Regions from separate parts of the Robertmurraya sp. genome, predicted to be linked through region 3. Evidence: riboswitches for the same ligand, from Rfam matches in the RefSeq annotation. Region 3 holds a riboswitch; each other region holds the start of a gene.
What was found. Region 3 has a riboswitch for S-adenosylmethionine ahead of ACGLXV_RS10195 (methionine ABC transporter ATP-binding protein). Riboswitches for the same ligand answer to the same signal wherever they lie in the genome.
Positions count from the first base shown of each region.

Region 1 (4,216 bases), on a different contig from region 3:
TGAGTCCATGAACCAACCGTTAAACCAAGCGCAATTTCCTCTGCTTTTTTCTCAGGGTTGTGTTTGGCGTCATGTACCAAGTACGTTGCGATGACCTCACTCATTTGCTTTCGTCCTTTCTCTTCTATACGCATATACATAAAAAACCTCTTCTTGTCATCAGGAAGAGGTTAGTATCGTAAACTAACATCTCCTTATCTATCAGCCTTTGCTGCAAGAATTAGCACCGTGCTTACAAAACATGTAAGTCGGTTGCCGGGCTTCGTCGGGCTCGTCCCTCCACCTGCTCTTGATAAGAAAACGAATGTTTTCATTATGGAATTATTGTTTATACTTTCAATTGATTTTGATTATTCCAGAATTTAATTCGACTGTCAATACATTAACTAAAAATTTGGAGCTTTGAAATTCTTTCAACCGCTTCTCGCAAACGTGCTTCCGAGGTTAGTAACCCAACTCGGACATAGCCTTCTCCCCATGTACCAAAACCAACTCCAGGGGCAACAGCAATATGTGCTTTTTCTAGTAATAGATCTGAAAATTGTTCAGATGTATAACCGGTAGGAACCTTTAGCCATGCAAAAAATGACCCCTCCGGAGCTACGACATTCCAACCTAATTCTTGAAGTCCTCCGATAAAGACGTCTCTTCTAGATTCGTACAATGCATTTAACTCACGAACACAACTTTGAGACTCAGTTAATGCTGTAACTGCCGCTTCTTGGACAGCTCCAAAAAGACTTACATATAAATGGTCTTGCAACAAATTAAGGGCTGAAATGACACTTTCATTTCCAACCGCAAAGCCTACTCTCCAACCAGCCATATTATACGTCTTAGATAACGTATAAATTTCAATCCCCACGTCTTTTGCACCTTCCGTTTGTAGGAAACTAATCGGTTTATGACCATTAAAGCCTATCGCTCCATATGCAAAATCATGAACAACACAAATCTCGTGCTCTTTAGCTAGTTCAACCGTATCCTCAAAAAAATTAGCATTGGCTATTGCGCCTGTCGGGTTATTCGGATAATTTAAGAACATAAGCTTAGCCTTTTCAAGCTCGCTATCTGTTAGAGCCGTATAATCGGGAAGAAAATGATTTTCCTCCTTCAATGGCATCGTAATCATTTCTGCTTGTGCAAGAGCAACTCCCGACCAATAGTCAGGATAACCCGGATCGGGGACGAGAACATGTTCACCTGGGTTTAATAGGCATTGTGGGATTTCAACAAGCCCAGCTTTTCCTCCGAAAAGGATGGCAACTTCTTTCTCTGGATTGATATCTACGTTATATTCTCTTTTATAAAATGTCGCAGCAGCCTCTTTTAATGATGCGAAGCCTTGGAAGGGAGAGTATTTGTGATTATTTGGATTCTCTGCTGCCACTTGCAGGGCTTTTACGATATGTGAAGCTGTCGGTTGATCAGGGTTTCCCTGACCAAGGTTTATTACATCATGACCATCACTGATCTGCTTATTTACTTTTGCAACAAGTGAAGCGAAGAATTGTTTAGGTAAGCTTTTTAATAATTTTGATTGAGGATATATCATCATTTTTCCACCTACTTTATATATTCGGGTAATTGGCAATTTTTATATTGAAAAACTAGTCACAAATGTATATCGTAAATGACAACTTGTAAAGTATTTTTACTAATATTTTTTTAGAAAAGGTGGTTTCTTATGAGAGTTTCTTGTATTCAGATGGACATAAGCTTTGGAAATGTAGAAGAAAACTTTCAAAAAGCGGAAAGATTAATAGAGTCAGCAATGGCTGAAAAACCTGACTTAGTCATTCTTCCAGAGTTATGGACGACAGGCTATGACTTAACCCGCCTCGATGTTCTTGCAGACGTGGAAGCAAAAAAGAGCATTGAATTTTTGCAGAAATTAGCTAAACAACATCGTGTGCATATAGTTGGTGGATCTGTTGCTTCTCAAGAAAACAACGGTGTGTATAACACACTACTTGTCATAAATAACGAAGGAGAACTTGTTTCCACATACAGCAAAGCGCATCTTTTTAAACTAATGAACGAGCATGAACATCTTCAATCAGGAAGTACAAAAGGGATATTTGCGCTCGACAATCACTTATTTGCAGGATTGATATGCTATGATATTCGCTTTCCTGAATGGATTCGTGCTCATACGACAGAAGGAGCGGAGACCATCGTGGTTGTTGCTGAGTGGCCTCTCCCTCGTTTGAACCATTGGAGATCTTTATTAATTGCTAGAGCTATTGAAAATCAATGCTTTGTTATAGCATGCAATCGTTCTGGCTCAGATCCCGACAATGTATTTGCTGGTCATTCATTGATTATTAATCCATGGGGAGAAGTAATTGCAGAGGGAGACGAACTTGAATCTATTGTTACTGGTCAAATTGATTTGGCAGAAGTGAAGAAAGTCCGCAACACGATTCCGATATTTTCAGACCGTCGGACAGACTTATATTAAAAACTGTTGACAACTTTAACACTATGCTGATATGATTCTGATCAGTGAATATTAACTGAAAATTACATCTCTTATCAAGAGTAGGCAGAGGGATTTGGCCCGATGAAGCCCAGCAACCGACCGTAATTCCATTGTGAAATGGGGCGCTATTAATTTTAGCGCCGGATAAATCCGTAAGGCACGGTGCTAATTCCAACAGAAAGAAATTTCCTTTCTGGTAGATAAGAGGTTTGTTGACTAAAGCCTCAAACCTCTTTCTAGTAGAAAGAGGTTTTTTTATGCAATAGGAGGATAATCATTATGTCAACAGTAGTAAAAGAAACTTATCAACCATTAACAGAAGAAACAGCCATCTCACTAGCAAAAGAGAGAAATTTATTCTCCGAAAATAGTACTCTGTCGTGTACAGAAATAGGAGATGGAAACTTAAATTTAGTTTTTCATATTAAAGATCAAGATGGAAAAGGCATCATTATAAAGCAAGCTCTTCCATATGCAAAAGTAGTAGGAGAGTCATGGCCACTCACTTTAAAAAGAGCAACTATTGAAGCAGAAGCATTAAAACTATTTAAAAAGCATGCTCCAGACTTTGTTCCTGAAGTGTATTATACGAACGAAGTGTTAGCTATCACGATTATGGAAGATTTATCTCATTTGACTATCGCAAGAAAAGGGTTAATTGACGGAACCGAATATCCCCTGCTTGCAAGTCATCTTGGCACATACTTAGCCAATACAACCTTTTTCACATCGGAGTTTGGGTTGGATAAGGGACAAAAGAAAGAGCTTGTTGGAAAATTTATTAACCCAGAATTATGTAAAATTACTGAGGACCTAATTTTCTCCGATCCTTACTTTGATGCAGAGACAAATGATTTTGAACCACAGCTCACTTCAACAGTTGAAAAACTATGGAATGATACAGAGTTAAAGCTTCAAGTAGCCTTACTGAGAAAAAGCTTCTTAACAGAAGCTGAAGCACTTTTACATGGTGATCTTCATACAGGCAGCTTATTTGTTTCGAAGGAAGAAACAAAAGTAATTGACCCGGAATTTGCATACTTTGGTCCTGTAGGTTTTGATATCGGTCAAGTGATAGCCAATTTATTGTTCCAAGCAATTGCCTTTGAAGAAAAATCCGATGCGATATACTCCCAGGTAAGAACATTCTGGAATGTATATCAAAATCAATTTTCAGTCCTGTGGGAACATGACAATTTAGAACCATTTGCACGTATTGACGGTTTCCTTTCTACTACTCTACAAAAATACTTTCAGGATGCTGTAGGTTTTGCAGGTTGTGAACTTATAAGAAGAACAATCGGTCTTGCCCATGTAGCAGACTTGGATGGTCTATCGGATGAAAAGGAACGAATTGCAGCGAAAGAAAAATCATTAGCGTTAGGTAGAGAATTCATTCTTAAGCGTAATGAATTCACATCCATTGAAGAGTTAGTTACATTTTTACACACAAAAAAATACGAGTAGAAGGATTCTCTACTCGTAATCTTACTATTGTTTAAAGCCAGCTCCTTCTAATGTAAGGAGCTTTTCCTTTATATCTATACGTGTTCCTGCATACCCAGTTAGCTTCTTATTTTTCCCTATAACTCTATGGCATGGAATGATAATAGGAAGACGATTTGCTTTATTCGCCTGTCCGATCGCACGAACCGCTTTACTATTTCCAATCTTTTCTGCTACATCCTGATAGCTGTATGTTGTCCCAAATGGAATCGAATGAAGGACCTT
Region 1 is NZ_JAKFCQ010000069.1:45,529-49,744, reverse strand. It holds gene ACGLXV_RS09245 (2,3-diketo-5-methylthiopentyl-1-phosphate enolase) at 1-104, opposite strand, end outside; SAM riboswitch class I at 192-299, opposite strand; gene ACGLXV_RS09240 (pyridoxal phosphate-dependent aminotransferase) at 383-1,558, opposite strand; gene ACGLXV_RS09235 (carbon-nitrogen family hydrolase) at 1,688-2,464, shown strand; SAM riboswitch class I at 2,533-2,692, shown strand; gene mtnK (S-methyl-5-thioribose kinase) at 2,765-3,952, shown strand; gene ACGLXV_RS09225 (methylated-DNA--[protein]-cysteine S-methyltransferase) at 3,977-4,216, opposite strand, start outside.
Region 1: another riboswitch for S-adenosylmethionine. It lies ahead of mtnK (S-methyl-5-thioribose kinase); the one in region 3 lies ahead of ACGLXV_RS10195 (methionine ABC transporter ATP-binding protein).

Region 2 (4,216 bases), on a different contig from region 3:
GTGTATTCTCAGTTAATGTTCCATCATCATAGTCAGCGACTCGTGTTTCCTTATTCAGCACGACATTCTCTAACACAGATCCAAAATGAATCGCGTCGAAGATTTGAGGCTCCTTTTCTCTTGAAAGGTTAATGCACTTAGCGTAGCAGCCTCCTTCAATATTAAAGACACCGTTAGCTGACCAGCCGTGTTCATCATCTCCGATTAGGCGTCGATTCGCATCAGCAGATAAGGTTGTTTTACCTGTACCTGATAAACCGAAGAATAAAGCAACATCTCCTTCAACGCCGACATTTGCTGAGCAGTGCATAGGGAGAATATTATTTTCAGGCAGTAAGTAATTCATGATGGAGAAAATAGACTTCTTCATTTCTCCTGCATATTCTGTACCACCGATTAATACCGTCTTTCTTTCAAAGGAGACAATGATAAAAGTCTCAGACTTTGTTCCATCAATAATAGGGTCTGCTTTAAAGTTTGGAGCCGATATGACTGTGAATTGTTCCTCATGAGTCAAAAGCTCTTCTGCTGTTGGTCTAATGAATAACTGGTGGGCAAATAGATTATGCCAAGCAAACTCATTTATCACTTGTATGGGAAGGCGATGTTTCTTATCTGCACCAGCAAACCCTTTGAAAACAAACAGCTCATCTCTATCTTTCAAGTAACTTAGTACTTTATTATATAAACGATCAAACACTTCTGGAGAGATTGGTTGGTTAACCGCTCCCCAGTCAATCTTGTCCTTTGTGGAAGCTTCTTCAACAATGTATTTGTCTTTTGGAGACCGACCAGTATATTTTCCTGTTGTTGCTCGAACAGCTCCAGTCGAAGTCAAGACTCCTTCGTTTCTAGTAAGAACCTTTTCGACTAATTGTGGTACAGATAGTTGCACATGCACATGACCAGAGGCTAACAATTCACTTAATTGGTTAGAAATACGGACAGAGTTCATCTGATGACTACCTACCTTTATTTGTTATTTTTAATTAGTATAACACATTAACTTAATTAGTCTATACTATTTATAAAAATATTAGAGGGTGCAAGGAAAAACATCTTATTTGACCTATTTTATAGCCTTTTTATTTCATAAAAACAAGAATCCGAGTTAATAGTCTATACTATTAAAAGAAGGGACAAATTCAAATGGAAATGATCGCATTATTTGATGCTCAATGTTCATTATGTCAGAACACCAAAAGGCTCTTTCAAAAGCTTGATATTGGAAAAAAGGTGACGTGGATGTCTCTTCAGGAATATGAGAGAAAAGGTTTTAGCCCTCAGTTCAAGGCAGTGGATCTTAGAAGGGAAATTCATGTGATTAATCCAGATGGAAAGGTACTTATAGGATATTGGGCTGTAAGAAGGCTATTGCTTCTTTCTCCTATTACATGCTTGTTCGGGTTAGTGCTTCACCTCCCTTTCGTACATTTAATTGGAAATCGGGTTTACCGACTAATAGCAAAAAATCGTTACAAACTCAATAAAAGGAAATGTGAAGATAACAATTGCTCATTATTTGAAGAATGAACTAACTATTTTTCATAAAGATGTTGACAGTATTTGACGTGATACGGTATTATTCTACATTGAACGGATACTCTCTTATCCCGAGCTGGTGGAGGGACAGGCCCTATGAAACCCAGCAACCTGCTTTAATAATTAATTACGATAACTGTAATTAATATAAAAGAGAAGGTGCTAACCTGAGGCAAGGATTTTAGTCCTTGAACGATAAGAGCGAAAGGCGCAAATTACTTTGCTATCACCCTTTCCTCAAGCAGGGAAGGTTTTTTATTTTGCATAAAGTTTTTATTTGGGTGGGTAATTTTTCAAACCTTCATAATAAAAATGGCATGTTTATTTCATACTACTTAGGGAATGAGTTCCGTATCAAATGGAAGGTTTTGTTTATGTTGATATAATAAGCATACCTTTTTCTCAAGTATAAATAAATAGGAGGTCAGGAGATGTCAAAAAAACGTCGTTTATTTACATCCGAGTCAGTTACTGAAGGTCATCCAGATAAAATCAGTGACCAAATTTCAGACTCAATTTTAGATGCTATTTTAGCAAAAGACGCAAATGCTCGTGTTGCTGCAGAAACGTCAGTAACAACAGGTTTAGTATTAGTTGCTGGGGAAATTACAACCTCTACATACGTAGATATTCCAAAGATTGTTCGTGAAACAATTAAGGAAATTGGGTACACTCGTGCTAAATATGGTTTCGATTCAGAAACATGTGCGGTTTTAACTTCTATTGATGAGCAATCAGCTGATATTGCAATGGGGGTTGACCAAGCATTAGAAGCACGTGAAGGATCTATGTCTGATGAAGAAATCGATGCAATTGGAGCAGGAGACCAAGGGTTAATGTTTGGTTTTGCTTGTAACGAGACAAAAGAGCTTATGCCTCTTCCGATTTCTTTAGCACATAAACTAGCTCGCAGACTAACTGAAGTTCGTAAGGAGGATATTCTTCCTTACCTTCGTCCTGATGGAAAAACTCAGGTTACAGTTGAATACGATGAAAATAATAAGCCAGTTCGTATTGATACAATTGTTATTTCAACACAGCACCATCCTGAAGTAACTTTGGAGCAAATTCAACGTAATCTTAAAGAGTATGTTATTAACCCTGTTGTACCAGAAGAGTTAATTGATGAAAATACAAAGTATTTCATTAACCCAACTGGTCGTTTCGTTATCGGTGGACCACAAGGTGACGCTGGATTAACAGGACGTAAGATTATTGTAGATACGTACGGTGGTTATGCTCGTCACGGTGGCGGTGCATTCTCTGGTAAGGATCCTACAAAGGTTGACCGTTCAGCTGCGTACGCTGCTCGTTATGTAGCAAAGAATCTTGTTGCTGCAGGTTTAGCAGATAAAGTGGAAGTACAGCTTGCATACGCAATCGGTGTTGCACATCCAGTATCTATCTCTATTGATACATTTGGTACTAGCGAAGTAAGTGAAGAAGTTCTTATTGAAGTTGTACGTAATAACTTCGATCTTCGTCCAGCTGGAATCATTAAAATGCTTGATTTAAGACGTCCTATCTATAAGCAAACTGCTGCTTATGGTCACTTTGGGCGTACAGATGTAGATCTTCCATGGGAGCGTACAGATAAAGCTGACACGCTTCGTAAGGAAGCTCTTGAAAGATAATTCAATAGAATAAATTAGCCGGGAGTTACAGAAAATTTGTAACTCCCGGTTTTTCTTTACGTCTATAAGGGTATGGTGGTTTAGAAGCAAAAATGAATGTAAACAATGGGTAGTAAGCTTGAATTTTTAGGAAATGGTCAATTAGACAGTGCGATTCGATAATTTTAATGGTAGTATTAATAGGTATTCTTTCTGAATGGAAGATTAAACTCGTAAGAACGGAGTAGGTGAGTTACATACATGTGTGGTTTTATTGGATGTGTTCATGACAAATCGCAAGTGTTTAGTGATGGACAAAAACAACAATTTGAAAATATGAATAATGTGATTACACATCGCGGACCTGATGATGACGGATATTTTTATGATTCTCATGTTCAATTTGGGTTTCGTCGTTTAAGTATCATTGATATAGAAAGTGGGCATCAACCCCTTCATTTTGAAAACGAAAGATACTGGATTATTTTTAACGGTGAAATCTATAACTATGTTGAGTTGAGAGAAGAACTATTGGCAGAAGGAATAACCTTTGCAACAAGCTCCGATACAGAAGTAATTATTGCCCTATATAGCCATCTGAAGGAAAAAGCGGTGGAGAAGCTTCGTGGAATGTTTGCTTTTGTTATTTGGGATAAGGTTGAAAAGACGCTTTATGGAGCACGTGATCCATTCGGCATTAAGCCTTTCTTCTATTTTGATGACGGGGAAAAGACATTCTTTGCATCTGAGAAAAAGAGTATTTTACTCGCACTGCAGAACGATGTATTAAACTATGATTCTTTGCAGTATTACTTAACGTATCAGTTTGTTCCTGAGCCTTATACGATGTCAGAAGGTATTTCAAAATTAGAACCAGGGCACTACTTTACAAAGAAAATCGGATCTGAAATGGAAATTAAGCGTTATTGGAAGGCTCATTTCCACCCAGTAAGAAAATCAGAGAGTGATTTTGTAAAGGAAATTAAAGATGTTCTTTTTGATTCTGTCAAAATTCATATGAGAAGTGATGTGCCTGTAGGTTCGTTCCTTTCTGGTGGAAT
Region 2 is NZ_JAKFCQ010000085.1:13,389-17,604, forward strand. It holds gene pckA (phosphoenolpyruvate carboxykinase (ATP)) at 1-955, opposite strand, end outside; gene ACGLXV_RS11810 (thiol-disulfide oxidoreductase DCC family protein) at 1,150-1,533, shown strand; SAM riboswitch class I at 1,606-1,744, shown strand; gene metK (methionine adenosyltransferase) at 1,974-3,176, shown strand; gene asnB (asparagine synthase (glutamine-hydrolyzing)) at 3,417-4,216, shown strand, end outside.
Region 2: another riboswitch for S-adenosylmethionine. It lies ahead of metK (methionine adenosyltransferase); the one in region 3 lies ahead of ACGLXV_RS10195 (methionine ABC transporter ATP-binding protein).

Region 3 (4,216 bases):
TCTTAGAGTAGATTCCCATTGGTGCGGTTGGTACTGAAATCACATCAGAAAGTTCAATCTTATTTTCTTTTGCAAAGTTTTCCATGTAGATTTTGTGCTGGAATAGGTTTGCATCAAGGTCACCTTTTGATAACGCAAGGTTTGGTTGAACATAGTCACTGAATTCTACTACTTCTACTTCATAGCCTTTTTCCTCTAATAACGGCTTAATCGCGTTTGATACCATGTCGCTGTATGGACCAGATGTTGCTCCAATTTTCACTTCTTTTTTCGTAGTCGCACTTTCCTCAGAAGAAGATGCCTCCTCAGAACTTCCGCCGCAAGCTGCAAGAGCTGCAATAGAAATCAAAATTACAAAACTCAAAAATAACTTTCTCATCGTAAATATTCCCCCAATAGTTTTATGGTGTCTGTCACCCTTCGTGGACAGTTGGTGCATTATTGTCCGTCTGGAGTGGACAGTGCTTACATGTGATTTATCTTTTGTTTACTGCTTTTGCTAGTCGGTCACCAAAAAATTGGATGAGCTGGACTAAGCAGATTAGGATGATAACGGTGGTGATCATGACCGTGTTGTCGTATCGGTAGTACCCGAACCGGATGGCTAGATCTCCAACACCGCCTCCACCTACGATACCAGCCATCGCTGAGTAAGCGACTAAACTAATAATCGTAATGGTCACGCCTTGGATAATCCCTGGTTTTGCTTCTGGCAGAAGAACCTCCTTGATAATCATCCACGGGGAAGCCCCGACCGCGACCGCTGCTTCAATGACTCCCTTATCAATCTCACGCAGTGACTGTTCTACCAACCTTGCAAAGAAAGGAATCGCAGCTACTGAGAGTGAAACAGAAGCGGCAGTTGGCCCGATTGTTGATCCAGCGATCAAGTCTGCCAATGGCAAAAGGGCAATGAGTAAGATAATAAACGGAACCGAGCGAATCATGTTCACTAAAAATCCCACAATCTGATTAAATAGGGAATTCTCTAAAAATAATCCGCGGTCGGTAACAAACAATAGTACTCCCACAGGCAAGCCGACAATCATGGCTACCACAATCGATATTCCCACCATATAAATCGTTTCAAAAAAGGCTTTGTTTAAATCAGGTAGCAACTCTATCAAGCTATCAAGCGGCATCTCTGATCACCTCCAAACTTTCTGTTCGAGATGTAATGTACTGCAGGGCTTTTTCTACTTCAGCATGATCTCCAGTAAGCTCCATAATGAAAATCCCTAGAGGGGTCTCTTTTATGTACTCGATTTTGCCGTGTAAAATATTGCCCTTCACTTGGAACTTCTGTAGCGCATCTGAAATCACTGACTCCTCTGCAATCGCCCCACGGAAATGGATCTTCACAATCTTTCCTTTGCTTGAAGTTAGTAAGTGTTCTGGTAAATCAAATTGAAGAATTGTATTAATGAATTCCTTCGTAAGTTCGTTTGTTGGATGTGAGAACAAATCATACACTTGCCCTTCCTCAACTATTCGACCGTCCTGCATAACAGCCATTCGATCACAAATCTCTTTTACGACTTCCATCTCATGTGTGATCAGTACAATCGTTAACCCTAGCTCTTGGTTAATCTTTTTTAACAAAGATAAAATTGATTTGGTCGTGCTCGGGTCTAGGGCAGAGGTAGCTTCATCACAAAGGAGAACGGAGGGGTTATTCGCTAATGCTCTCGCAATCCCTACACGTTGTTTTTGTCCACCACTTAGCTGAGACGGATACACATCACGCTTATCGGACAAACCGACCATTTCAAGTAGCTCTGTTACTCGTACATCAATTTCTGCTTTTGATTTATGAGCCGCTTTTAGAGCAAATGCTACGTTTTCAAAAACAGTCTTTGAGCTTACGAGATAGAAGTGTTGGAAGATCATCCCGATTTTTTGACGAGCGCTCCGAAGCTCCTTTTTCCCAAGAGAAGTAAGGGAAACACCATCGATCTTAATTTCGCCTGAAGTCGGAGCCTCTAATAAATTCAGACAGCGTAACAAAGAACTTTTGCCCGCACCACTATAGCCAACAATTCCAAAAATCTCGCCTTTATTCACGGTAAGTGACACATGGTCCACACCGGTTACTTCACCTTTTTTCGTTTGGTAGACTTTCACCAAATCTTTTACTTCGATCATCTCTGTCACCCCTTAAACTATAAAAATACAAAAATGCCTCTTTCCAATCAGAAAGAGGCATCGTTATATATACGACTTATCTTTCAGAATGGAATCATTCTGTAGGAAGTGGCACCGTTCCATGAAATGGAGGTTGCCGGACGTCATAGGGCCTAATCCCTCGGTCGCTCTTGATAAGTAAAAGGTCTTATTAAATTTGTTACATGAATCATAAATCTAATAGGTGAGAAGTGTCAACAGCTGTTTTTGGTAGAAGGATGTATGGGGAACGCTTACATAACTGAGGCTGTAAGCGGAAAAAATTTTAAAAAAAGATAAAAACACCCATCCACAAAAAGTGAATGGGTGCCATTGAGTAAAATTAGATTTTCATAACTCCACCGGTGCTAGCAGATGTTACAAGCTTCGAATAACGAGCTAGATAACCCTTTTTCACCTTTGGTTCAAAGCCTTTCCAGTTTGCTTTACGCTCTGCCCATTCTTCGTCAGATAAAACAACGTCCATGGAACGAGCGTCAACATCGATTATAATTTGATCTCCATTTTGGATAAACGCTAATGGTCCACCTTCAGCAGCTTCCGGTGATGCGTGACCGATAGACAATCCACGTGAAGCACCAGAGAAGCGTCCATCTGTTACAAGAGCAACCTTCGCGCCAAGTCCCATTCCCATGATTTGAGAAGTTGGAGCTAGCATTTCAGGCATACCAGGTCCACCTTTTGGACCTTCGTAACGGATCACTACAACGTCGCCTTCTTTAACTTTTCCGTTCGCAATGCCGTGAAGAGCTTCGTCTTGTGAATCAAACACAACAGCAGGTCCTTCATGACGATTTCCACCAGTGATTCCACCTGTTTTAATGATGGCACCGTCTGGAGCAAGGTTTCCAAATAATACTGCAAGTCCACCCTTTTCGCTAAATGGGTTATCAATGGAATGAATCACATCATAGTTCTTAACATCACAGCCAGCAATATTTTCACCAAGTGTTTTCCCTGTAACTGTTAATGTATCCAAGTGAAGGGCTCCTTCTTTCTTAGATAACTCGTTTAGAACTGCAGAAACTCCGCCCGCTTCATGCAAATCTTCAATAAACACATCAGAAGCTGGAGCAAGCTTAGATAAGTGAGGTACACGTGCTGCTACTTCATTGATTCTACCGATTGGGTATTCAATCTCTGCTTCATGAGCTAGAGCTAAAGTGTGTAACACAGTATTCGAAGAACCACCTAAAGCCATATCTAGAGCAAATGCGTTATCGATTGCTTTTTCCGTTACGATATCACGAGGCTTAATATCCTTTTCGATTAGTTCCATTAACTGAGTTGCTGATTTTCTAACGAATTCTCTACGCTCAGGAGCTACAGCTAAAATCGTTCCATTACCAGGTAGAGCCAATCCAAGGGCTTCTGCTAAACAGTTCATCGAGTTTGCTGTAAACATACCAGAACAAGATCCACATGTAGGACAGCCGAACTGTTCTAATTCTAAAAGTCCCTTGTCATCAATTTTTCCAGCTTGGTATGCACCTACACCTTCAAATACAGAAGAAAGTGAGATCTTTTTGCCATCGCTAGTTACTCCAGCCTTCATCGGTCCACCACTTACGAAAACAGTAGGGATATTTAAACGAAGTGATGCCATTAACATACCTGGTGTGATTTTGTCACAGTTCGGGATACAAACCATACCATCAAACCAGTGAGCAGCTACTACTGTTTCAACTGAATCAGCAATAATTTCACGGCTTGGAAGCGAGTAGCGCATTCCGATATGACCCATCGCGATTCCATCATCTACACCAATTGTGTTCATTTCGAATGGAACTCCGCCCGCTTCACGGATAGCATCTTTTACAATTTTTCCAAACTCCTGTAAGTGCACATGTCCTGGCACGATATCAATGTAGGAATTAACTACCGCGATAAACGGCTTACCAAAATCCTCTTCTTTTACCCCAGCCGCACGTAAAAGGCTTCGGTGTGGTGCGCGATCAAATCCCTTTTTTATCATATTACTTCTTAATTCTGCCAAAATAATTCCCTCCCAATCTATCAAAAACCAATGGTT
Region 3 is NZ_JAKFCQ010000072.1:28,680-32,895, forward strand. It holds gene ACGLXV_RS10185 (MetQ/NlpA family ABC transporter substrate-binding protein) at 1-379, opposite strand, end outside; gene ACGLXV_RS10190 (methionine ABC transporter permease) at 477-1,142, opposite strand; gene ACGLXV_RS10195 (methionine ABC transporter ATP-binding protein) at 1,132-2,145, opposite strand; SAM riboswitch class I at 2,219-2,325, opposite strand; gene ilvD (dihydroxy-acid dehydratase) at 2,507-4,180, opposite strand.

Region 4 (4,216 bases), on a different contig from region 3:
TTTAAGTAGTGAAAAATTTCTGCTTGTTTGCTGGATAATTGAAAAGGGGGTATCTCTACATTCATTCCCGCAACGATAATCACAAATCCTTGACCTCCTTTCTCCATTACTACATGCTATGCTTCAATGGGAAAAGAGGCATCCATATTACGATACAAAAAAAGACGCAATAATTATGCGTCTTCCCTAGAAACTATTAACTACATTCAAATGATCTCTTTTTATACCGATCGGTGATACTGGATACCGTTTAAATAAGACAGGTAGATTTATACGTTCTAGCTCTCCTTCGTATAATAAGCTTCCGTATATACTACCATCAAGCTCTTTAACAACTTCTTGAAGGATATTTACATACTTTGAGTTTTCATTTAAAACCGCTTTTAAGCTAAGCCATTCCTCCTTATTTTGGAGAGGAAATACCGCTAATTGAATTCTTTTGTTAATCTCTTTTTCATTTTGAGTTTGATAGCTATATCGATGAACTTTCTGCAACGGTTGTTTTTGTTGTTCAATTTGCACTAAATCTTCAATCATAGCACTTGCAGTAGCCTTTGAACCAGCTCCTGGTCCTTGAAGCATAAGAGTCCCAACCAAATCCGTCTTAATAACAATGCCATTGTCTACTCCCTCCACATTGTAAAGAGGATGTTCTGAGCTTACAAACGTGGGCTTTACTGTTGCTTTGATTCCCTCATCTTCTCTTTTCAAAGAGGCCAGCAGCTTTAGCCTTAATCCATGCACCTCACCTAAGGCTAGATCTTCTAATGCGACTTGTTCAATCCCGATTCTTTCAACCTTTTCCCAGTCGGGCTGCTCATGATAGATTAAACTGCTTAAAATCATTTGCTTGTAGAAAGTATCTCTACCAGAAATATCACTTTCTGGGTTAGCCTCTGCGTAACCGAGTTGCTGTGCCTCTTGCAGGCAATCTTCAAAGCTTAATTTCTCATTTCTCATTTTCGATAGAATGTAATTGCTCGTTCCATTCAAAATACCCTCTAGAACTAAAATCCCATTCACTTGAAGGAGCTGAATAATCGTTCTAAGTAAAGGAATCCCTCCCGCAACGGCTGCCTCAAACGTTAAGAACTTACCTTTATTTAAAGCATATTCCGATAGCTCCTCACCACGATTAGCAAGCAATTCCTTGTTTGCACTTATGACATGACAGCCACGATCTAAAAATAACTGTATATAGGAATAGGCTGGTTCAATACCAACAATCGCTTCGAACACATAGTCTATTTTTGGGAGAGCTAGGATTTCGTCAATCTTTGTAGTTACAATAATATTCTTGGGAATCTGACGTTCCTTTTCTGTCTTCACTAAAATACCAACTATTTCAACCTTCTTACCAATTACCTTTTCCAGCTTCTCCTGATGAGTATGAAGGATAGAATCATATACACCTGAACCTACCGTACCAAATCCTAAAAGAACCACTTTCACCGTTTCCATCATGTTTTCCTCCTCTGATAAAATAAAAAACCCTCTTCCAAAGAAGAGGGTGTATTGTTATCATCTCTTCTTATCTGTCAAAGCACAATTGCTTTGCAGGAATTGGCACCGTGTTTTCTATAAAAAGAAAATCGGTTGCCGGGTATCATCGGGCCAGCCCCTCCACCACTCTGGATAAGAAATCCAATATTCAATTTATTTATGGATAATAATAGCACAAACTTTTTTTAAAAGTAAAGAAGAATTATAGAATCTTACAATTTTGCCATAAGATTATATATATCTTGAAGAGTCTCATATCCCTTTTGCTGAGCTTTATCAATAAAAATACACCACAGAACAGCTGTCAATTTAGCGTCTCCTAGTGCATGATGTCTATCCACTACTTCTATCCCATACCGCTCGCAAATATCCTCAAGCTTGTTTTGGGTTAATTCCGGATCGGCAACTCTTGATAGAAATGACGTATCAATGATGCGATGTTTTTGAGGGGCTTTGAATTGTTTCCAGTTCGCTGCTTGCAAGAAATTTTTTTCATGATTTGAATGGTGTGCAACAAGTGGCGTTCCTCTAGCAAAGTGATAAAAATCCAGCAGAACATTTGATAACGGCGGCGCACTCTTTAGCTCCTCTTCAGAAATTCCTGTTAACTCCTTCACCTGGACTGGAAGTTCTTTATCATATTGAACTAAAGAATAAAAGGACTCGGTTTCTTTCACATACGCACCTTTTGTCTTTATAGCACCTATAGACAAAATTTCATCGCCTTTTTCAGGAAAGAAACCTGTTGTTTCAAGGTCAAAAACCGTCACCTCTAATTCAGACAATGGAATCAGTAAGGCATTGTCTGAATTCAGTTCTTTTTGAATTTGACGCAAAAAGGCAACATGCTGACCGTTTTGTCCCTGTAAGCCACTATATACATTTGTCCCCAGTTTCCCCTGGATTCCCCTCACAAAATGAATAAATGGTTCAAACGCCATGATTTCCACCCTTTTCAATCATTCTTTGAACGTATTGCTGCAGCTTCTTTCCATCTTTCAGTATCTTTTTAATTAGTTTTTGATTGTCTTTCGTAAGTTTTTTTACATACAAATAGTGGGAATCATCATAAGAAGCCGTAATAGAAAGGTGATCTAATCGGAACTGAAGAAGTTGCGAAAAATTCTCCTGATATTGAGATAACTCCTCATACTTCTCTAATTTGTTTAGCTCTTTTAATCTGCCTATTGTACTAGTCTCGATTATTCCTTCTTTCCACGCCAATAGCCGAACTGCATTCACATATGGTATAAAAGCAGAATACTTCAAATCAATAGCTCCAGCATGTATTCCCTTCTCCTCAACAATGATTTGTCCTAGTGGACCAATTGTCTTTTTTACATGTTTTACATTTTCTAATAATCGGCCTAAAAATTGAGGATGGGAATGGCTATATTCGTGGATCACGTTTTTTAGATGGTAAAGGAGGTCATGGTCACCTACAAGTTTTCTAGCATCATAAAAAATTTGCAAATTACGAATCGAAACCCAACTGCTCTCCTCCATCCAACTTACCACCTGTTTATTCCAGCTGGCAGCTGTTTGACACCATAGTGGATTTGAACTCATTACCTTACCATCGCAAAATGGGTAACCAACTATTTGTAATCCAATTGATAATTCATTTCCTAAATCACTAAAATAAGAACCAGCCTCTTGACTATCGTCTTGAAAAATAATCCCATGATCTTGGTCACTTATTATTCCTTGTTCAAATCGTCCCCCGCTACCAGTAATAAACCATACAAAGGCACACGGAGGTTCAGCATTCATTCGGGCACTCGCAGCCTTAAATACCTTAATCATAATCTCGTCGTGGAACTTATTTAGAGAATCTGAATTTGATATATACTCTGCAACATGAGTTTCTTTCCATAATTTTATTGATTCATATGAACTCAAATCCTACACGCCCTTTAAGTAGATAAGGAAAGCCCCATAAAATGAGGCTCTCCTTATTAATTATGAAGAAACTTTTTGATTTTCACTAGTTAAAAATACTTCTGGGTATCCGTAGCTACCATGTTCACTTACATCTAGACCCATAATTTCTTCTTCTTCAGTTACACGTAATCCTCCAAGTACTTTCTTTGCAATCACTAGGATAACAAATGAGACGACGAATGCATATAAACCTGATACACCAACACCCATTGCTTGAACTCCAAGTTGCTCTAAGCCACCGCCATAGAATAAACCAGGCTTACCAACTGTCGCTAATTCTGGTGTTGCAAAAAAACCTGTTGAAAGTGTTCCCCATACCCCAGCCGTACCATGTACAGATAAGGCAAAGATCGGGTCATCAATTTTACGTTTTTCAAAGAATCTCGCGCTATAGAATACTAGAATTCCAGCTACAAATCCGATAACAACTGCTGCCCACGTATCAACGAAAGCACATGATGCTGTAATAGCAACCAGACCTGCGAGTGCACCATTTAAAATAGTTGGAATATCTGATTTTCCTAATACAACCCAAGAAATAATTAGTGCTGCCACTGCACCCGCACCCGCAGCTAAATTCGTGTTAAGTGCTACAAATCCAAAGAATCCAGCATCAACCGAAACGGTACTACCAGCATTGAATCCAAACCAACCTACCCAAAGAATAAGAACACCTAATGCTGTGAATACTTGGTTATGTCCATAAATATTATTTGCTGAGCCATCTTTGTTATATTTCCCAATACGAGGCTTTAATAGAATAGTAGCT
Region 4 is NZ_JAKFCQ010000069.1:12,991-17,206, reverse strand. It holds gene ACGLXV_RS09085 (protein-glutamine gamma-glutamyltransferase) at 1-83, opposite strand, end outside; gene ACGLXV_RS09080 (homoserine dehydrogenase) at 187-1,464, opposite strand; SAM riboswitch class I at 1,529-1,642, opposite strand; gene ACGLXV_RS09075 (exonuclease domain-containing protein) at 1,716-2,444, opposite strand; gene ACGLXV_RS09070 (DUF294 nucleotidyltransferase-like domain-containing protein) at 2,434-3,405, opposite strand; gene ACGLXV_RS09065 (ammonium transporter) at 3,466-4,216, opposite strand, start outside.
Region 4: another riboswitch for S-adenosylmethionine. It lies ahead of ACGLXV_RS09080 (homoserine dehydrogenase); the one in region 3 lies ahead of ACGLXV_RS10195 (methionine ABC transporter ATP-binding protein).